Regions from separate parts of the Salinivibrio sp. PR932 genome, predicted to be linked through region 3. Evidence: predicted binding sites of a transcription regulator. Region 3 holds the regulator's gene; each other region holds the start of a gene.

Region 1 (2,277 bases), on a different contig from region 3:
TTGGCAGGAGGGAGTATGCTATCTCGGTGTTTAGTGGTAGATGATCATGAGATGATTCGAGATACCATAAGTTTGATGGCACAAGCGCTAGGGATCAAATCCGTTATCACGGCGGCCGATGGTGCTGAAGCTATATCAAGGGCCTTTCACGAACAACCTAGCTTAATTATCACTGACCTACAGATGGAGCCTATCGATGGCTTGGAGATGCTTAGGCTTATCCGTAGTGGTCGCTACCACCTACAGCACGATGTCCCGATCATCATTCTCACCGCAAATGCCTCCCAATCAGTGATAAGCGAATGCATCCGCTATGATGTTGACGCATTCATGGTCAAGCCAGTTAGAAAACAAGACCTCGAAAATCGCGTTCAACAGCTAGCCAAAGATACCAAATCCAAAAAGCCACCAAAATACTACTTTGAGATGTATCAGGCCGATCCAGCTAAATCGACCGATTTTGAGCACAATGGGGCCATTGTCTTCACTGAAGAAGAGCAGGAGAAAATCGAAAACATTTCGGACACAAGCCCGACAATTGATACAACAGCACCCCCTGTTACGCCTGAACAAGCGACAGCAAAGAGCAAAGACAGAAAGTTTATTCGTTGGCAGGACAAATACTCTGTGGGGCACTCAGAACTCGATGCCAGCAACAAGCAATTACTGGCTATCATCAATGACACCTATGAGGCTATCGCGTACCATCATGCCGATGGTGAAAAAGGAGATTTTGATGATCTCGCCCAGCGGTTTCGAGACTACATTGTGTCCCACTTCCAGCTAGAAGAAGACATTCTTCACGATCTCGCCTACCCCAAATACAAACAACATGCAGCCATCCATGAACGTTTATCACGGCAAGCACATTATGTGTTACTGCAATGCCAGGCGGATCCTGAACTGTACCCTTCAGTCTTTTTCAAGTTTTTGCGTTACTGGTGGGTACACCACGTCGTCAAAGAAGACAGACAATATCGCGAATTCCTTAGCCAGTCGCCTCAATCCGCCTAGTCACCCTATTAGATTCACAAGCAGCAAAGGTGACTAGGCTTTTTGTCTATTAAAATCTATTTTGTGTCTATTTTTAATAGCCAACCCTTTCACCTCACTCAACTCCAACTGAGACGAAGTCCAAGCCGCTCCTCCCATCTTTGTGGCATGAGTCACACCAGATTGAGAATCGTCAATACATTTAGGCCAGTAAATGTTACGCATCAAAGCATTGTGATTAATAAAAAATTTAACATTAAAAAATCTCATAAATATCATATATTTAAACTGTAGTGACAAACCGATTAGCGCAACCCGGGGTTGATAAACAAAATCCATCGCCTATTATGTATAACGAATTCGTTAGAGCACAAAACAATTATGTGGCGATCAAAAACGACAGATACGGCAGTTCTTGAAAACGAAGTCCTTGACCGTAAACAGATAAAACCGAGCACGCGGTTTGTGTTTCGTAAGCCATCAATTCGTGATGGTGGCGACATCTATCGATTAATCACTCAGTGCCCTCCGTTGGATGTGAACTCCGCCTACTGCAACTTCTTACAGGCAACGCACTTCAAAGAGACCTGTGTTGTGGCAGAGCGTGACGGCGACATTCACGGCTTCGTCTCTGGCTACATTCGTCCAGAGCAACCAGACACATTTTTTGTGTGGCAGGTAGCCGTATCGCCCAAAGCACGTGGAGAAGGGCTTGCCCTATCAATGGTCGAAGCGTTACTAGCGCGCAAAGTGTCACAAGACATCCGATTCATTGAAACCACAATCACTGAAGACAACGCTGGTTCTTGGGCGCTGTTCAAAAAGGTAGACCGCCTCTACGGTACAGGTGGTCAGCGCTCAGTGTTCCTTGATGAACAAGAGCACTTTAACGGTGAACATGACACCGAATACCTTTTCCGAATTCCACTCAAAAAATAACAGGATGAGTTATGGATATCTTTAAATCGCAGGAGTCAAATGTTCAATGTTACGCTAACAACTTCCCCGTCGTGTTTGAAAGCGCGAAGGGCTGTTGGATCACGGGCGTTGACGGCAAGCGCTACCTCGATTTTCTTGCTGGCGCCGGTTCGCTTAACTATGGACACAACAACCCGACGCTAAAAAAAGCGCTGATTGAGTACATCGAGAAAGATGGCATTACCCACGGCTTGGATATGCACACCGGTGCAAAAGCACGCTTTCTCGAGGTATTTAAAGAGCACATCTTGGCACCACGTAACTTGGACTACAAACTCCAGTTCACCGGTCCAACCGGTACAAACG
Region 2 (2,277 bases), on a different contig from region 3:
AGCATCTAAATGGCGACGAAGAATATCCCCAACAGAGGCCGCACTGTGGAAGTATTGCTGCATCAAACGCAACGTTTTACCCGCATCATGATTATCGTTCGGGTAAAGCACTTTGGTCAGGTTGCCTGCATCAATTGCGGCTTGTTGCGCACGGGTATAGTCACCATCATTAAAGGCATCGAGCGCAAATGGCGTCAGTGCTCGACCTTCCCATAAGCGAAGTGGATAAACCGTATTGCTTTGATAGCCCACGATAGGCAGATCCCAAGGCATCGCTTGAATATGAAGGCTAGGAACCCATTCACGGCGCGTGTGGCCGTTTTCTTCAATCACCGCCACATGGCCATAAAAGCCAACCGTTTGGGCAAGGTCAGGACGAACCACTTCCCACGGGTAGCCTTCCGGCTCACGCCACGCATCCGGTGCTTCTTGTTGGGCGCCATCTTTAAATGATTGACGGAACAGGCCATACTCATAGTGCAAGCCATAGCCGACCGCTGGATACTGTTGGGCTGCCAGCGAGTCCATAAAACACGCGGCCAAGCGGCCCAAACCACCATTACCCAGCGAAGGATCGCGCTCTTGCTCAAGCAAATCGGTCAGGCCAAATCCAAACTCGCTGACCACAGCCGCAATTTCATCGTAAAGCCCCATGCTGATCAGGTTGTTGCCGGTTAAACGGCCAATCAAAAACTCCAAGGATAAGTAGTTCACACTCTTCGCTTGTTTGATGGCTAAATCGTTTTCTGTTGCAACCAAGTCACTGGTGGTGTGTTCGGCCAGCGCGCGGCCTAAGGCGAGATACCAATCGCGCATCTCTGCGGTTTCAGGGGTGCGACCAAGCTGCGTCAAATGCTGGGTCATACTGGCTTTAAAAGCGCTTTTATCAAATGCGTGTTGCTGTTTAGGCGTCATGTCATCGCTCTCGTAATGGAAGAAAATCTCGATGACAGTCATCCTGCCCAAGCCTGTCGATGCAAACATCCTCCCGAGACAGGAGGAGGAAAGGAGGAGTTGTCAGGGCGTAGAGAGCCACATCACAAGCTGTGAGTGAGCTTGCTCTCATCAATGGAGGAATTTCGTGATATTGAGGTGATAAAAATCACAATTTGAGGGAACACTGACCAAAATACGGCTGTGAAAAAAGAACAATCCCTTTTGTTAATTTTGTGCGCTAACGCAAATTGTGGGGTCATTCATCGTCTCTGGCGTGTAACAGCTTCCATATACTGTATCCGAACCAATAAAATTAGTGACTTTAATCACAATTGAAAGGCGTAGCTGCACCAAAATAGAGCAACTGCACAATTATCAGCGCTGGATCATAGTTTGTGACAGACCAGTTACATACACTTGCGTACAAGGATAAACGCGGCAAAGCCGCACTCGCTGTAAAGGACCTTCTCGCTATGTGGATCCCGTCAAAACTTACCCGTCCCGGCCGTCTCTACAATGCCATCTTGCGCCCGCGCGTATTGGATATCCTCCAACAAGCGCCGCATTACAAATTGGTATTGTTCCGCTCGCCGGCAGGTTACGGTAAAACCACCATGGCCGCGCAATGGCTCTCCGATCAAACCCATGTCGGCTGGTTCAGCATTGATGACAGCGACAACGACAGCTTCCGCTTTATCAACTACTTGTTGCAAGCATTAAATAAAGCGACCCATGATGGGTGCCCCAATACCGTTAAACTGGCAGAAAAGCGTCAATTTTCATCCCTGCGTGCGCTGCTCTCCGATGTTTTCGCTGAGCTGGCTGGGTTACAGTCCACCTGTTATCTGGTATTGGATGACTACCAATTGATCGACAATGAAGACATCCATGAAGCAATGCGCTTTTTTATTAAGCACATGCCCGATAGCCTGACTTTGGTGGTGACCTCGCGCGCGAATCCGCCGCTAGGGACAGCAAATTTGCGGGTTCGCGACCTAATGATCGAGATCGGCAATGAACTGCTTGCGTTCGATAATGAAGAGACCACTCGCTTTTTTAATCAACGTGTCGCCGATGGTGTCGACGAAACCACCGCGAGCACCCTCTGTGCCTACGTCGAAGGCTGGCCATCTGCCCTACAGTTAATTGCGATTCAGGCTCAGCATCAAAAACGGACTCTGATGCAAAGCGCTGCCTCATGCGCCAGTTTTAACCATGCCCACCTGTGGGATTATTTAGTCGAAGAAGTGTTTGATCTGCTGGACAGTGAAACCCGTCAGTTTTTAATGCAAGTTTCCGTACTGGAAATGTTTAATGACGAGCTGGTCTTTGCGCTTACCG
Region 3 (2,277 bases):
TCTCTTTTACCAGAGGCGCATTCTCAAAAAATTCGATGAAGGATCCGTCTTGATAGGCGGCCGCAAAGGCATCATTGAGCATGGTCGCCACCTCTGGGTTTTGGGGCGATACAAACAAGAACATCGGGAAGCGATAGATCAGCATTAAGTGCGGATCGACCAACAGATTTGCATATTGAGGTCGCTCTGCCAGTTCGCTAAAAGGTTCGATAAGCGCACGCGGGAAGAGGTCTGCCCGTCCGGTATCGACGGCTTTAAAGATATTCTCAAAGCTTGAAATTTCTCGAACCCGAAATCCCGCTGACTGCAAGACCTTCACATCGGCCCAGCCTTGCCCTTGGATCATGGTCAGATTATTGAGCCCTGCTTGGTCACTGATTTGTGCAAGCTTGGGTTCGGTGGCTTGATTAGTAATGAACAAGCGATGGCCTAAGAGACCCCGAAAAACTGGATAACGGATGGGAAGTAACTCTGACTCAAGGGTACGGTCGGCCCCGAGCCAATCTACCGTCAGTCGTCCTTGTTTCAGCATTTCTACTTTACGAGACTGAGAGCCAATTTGGCCTTGAAAGGCCTGTAACGTGACAGACTCACCCGATTTTTCCGCTAAAAACTCAATCAAGTCGATAGCGTATAAATCGAGGGCAGAGCCAGCCCGTGGTTCTGGGTGGACAATGGTGATATTCGCCGCAGCAGTTGAAGAAACCGCCGCGAGTAGCAATGCAGCAAGGGTGTGACGTAAGCTTCTCATAAACGACATCCTGTTAATCAGTTGTTAGATGGGTCGTTTTTGAAGTGTAGAACTTAGGTAATGAGTTTCCAGTCAATAAAAATAAAAAACCGACGCAAAAGCGCCGGTTTTATCGCAACACGCGAGGATTAGCGTGTGCCGTAAACCACAATGGTTTTACCGTGAGCTGAGATAAGATTCTGCTCTTCCAGCATTTTAAGGATACGCCCAACCGTCTCACGCGAACAGCCAACAATTTGACCGATTTCCTGACGCGTGATCTTGATTTGCATGCCGTCAGGGTGAGTCATGGCGTCAGGTTGCTTCGCCAAGTTCAGTAGGGTTTGTGCAATGCGGCCGGTCACGTCCAGGAAGGCAAGGTCTCCCACTTTCTGGCTGGTCACTTGCAGGCGACGCGCCATCTGAGAGGAGAGACGCATCAAAATGTCTGGGTTAACTTGGATCAGCTGGCGGAATTTCTTGAATGAAATTTCTGCCACTTCGCAAGGTGATTTCGCACGTACCCATGCGGTGCGCTCTTGGTCCTCTTCGAACAGACCAAGTTCGCCGATGAAGTCACCTTGGTTAAGGTAAGACAGGATCATCTCCTTGCCTTCTTCATCTTTGATTAGTACGGCCACAGAACCTTTCACGATGTAGTACAAGGTCTCCGCCTTTTCCCCTGCATGGATCAGAGTACTTTTGGACGGGTACTTGTGAATATGACAATGTGAAAGGAACCACTCGAGTGTAGGGTCTGTTTGAGGTTTTCCTGGAACCATATAACTTATTTCCTCTGCATGTGTTGCCCGGCAACGACGTCCTGTCTTTGTCTGAATGGAAACCCATCAGTCCAATGCACAGAATACGAGGTCTTGGCGCAGGCTACAAGCTCACTGTATGTTAACAAGAGTGTATCTTTTTTCTATCTGGATTTCTTGATTTTGATCTAAGCCAACCGCCTAAAAATTCGGCAAAAATGTGGCTAAGATCACGACCTGAGAAGTAATACACGTTAAGTGCGCTACGGCGCTTAACCTATCTTGCCTTTCTCAATCAACTGTTGGATCAAGGGGCGAATAATCAGCTCCATCGCAAATCCCATTTTACCGCCGGGCACGACCAGCGTGTTGTGCCGAGACATAAAGGCGCCACTGATCATTTGCAGTAAATAAGGAAAATCGACGTTCTTCATGCCACGAAAGCGGATCACGACAAAACTTTCGTCGAGTGACGGGATCCCTTTTGCATTCAGCGGGTTAGATGTATCTACGGTTGGGACGCGTTGGAAGTTAATATGCGTGCGAGAAAACTGCGGCGTAATATAGTGCAAGTAATCGTCCATGGAACGCACAATGGAGTCCGTAACGGCCTCGCGGGAATGGCCGCGGTCGCGCGTATCGCGGACAAACTTTTGAATCCACTCCAAGTTAACGATAGGCACCATGCCGATCAGTAAATCAACATGTTGGGCGACATTGACGTCACCATCCACCACTCCGCCATGCAAGCCTTCATAAAATAATACGTCGGTATTTTCAGGCAGA

The links. The regulator CRP, encoded in region 3, controls carbon source genes, mostly activating them, when cyclic AMP is high. The targets are predictions, from matches to a motif close to TGTGANNNNNNTCACA.
Region 1: a site for CRP is predicted at 1,156-1,171, ahead of ectA (diaminobutyrate acetyltransferase). Genes of this name have one in related genera too.
Region 2: a site for CRP is predicted at 1,050-1,065, ahead of BZG84_RS09775 (glycogen/starch/alpha-glucan phosphorylase). Genes of this name have one in related genera too.

Annotation. Positions count from the first base shown of each region.
Region 1 is NZ_MUFM01000023.1:20,684-22,960, reverse strand. It holds gene BZG84_RS11395 (bacteriohemerythrin) at 16-1,014, shown strand; gene ectA (diaminobutyrate acetyltransferase) at 1,375-1,932, shown strand; gene ectB (diaminobutyrate--2-oxoglutarate transaminase) at 1,944-2,277, shown strand, end outside.
Region 2 is NZ_MUFM01000017.1:15,207-17,483, forward strand. It holds gene BZG84_RS09775 (glycogen/starch/alpha-glucan phosphorylase) at 1-915, opposite strand, end outside; gene malT (HTH-type transcriptional regulator MalT) at 1,410-2,277, shown strand, end outside.
Region 3 is NZ_MUFM01000011.1:31,697-33,973, reverse strand. It holds gene BZG84_RS07430 (hypothetical protein) at 1-751, opposite strand, end outside; gene crp (cAMP-activated global transcriptional regulator CRP) at 880-1,512, opposite strand; gene BZG84_RS07420 (phosphoribulokinase) at 1,764-2,277, opposite strand, start outside.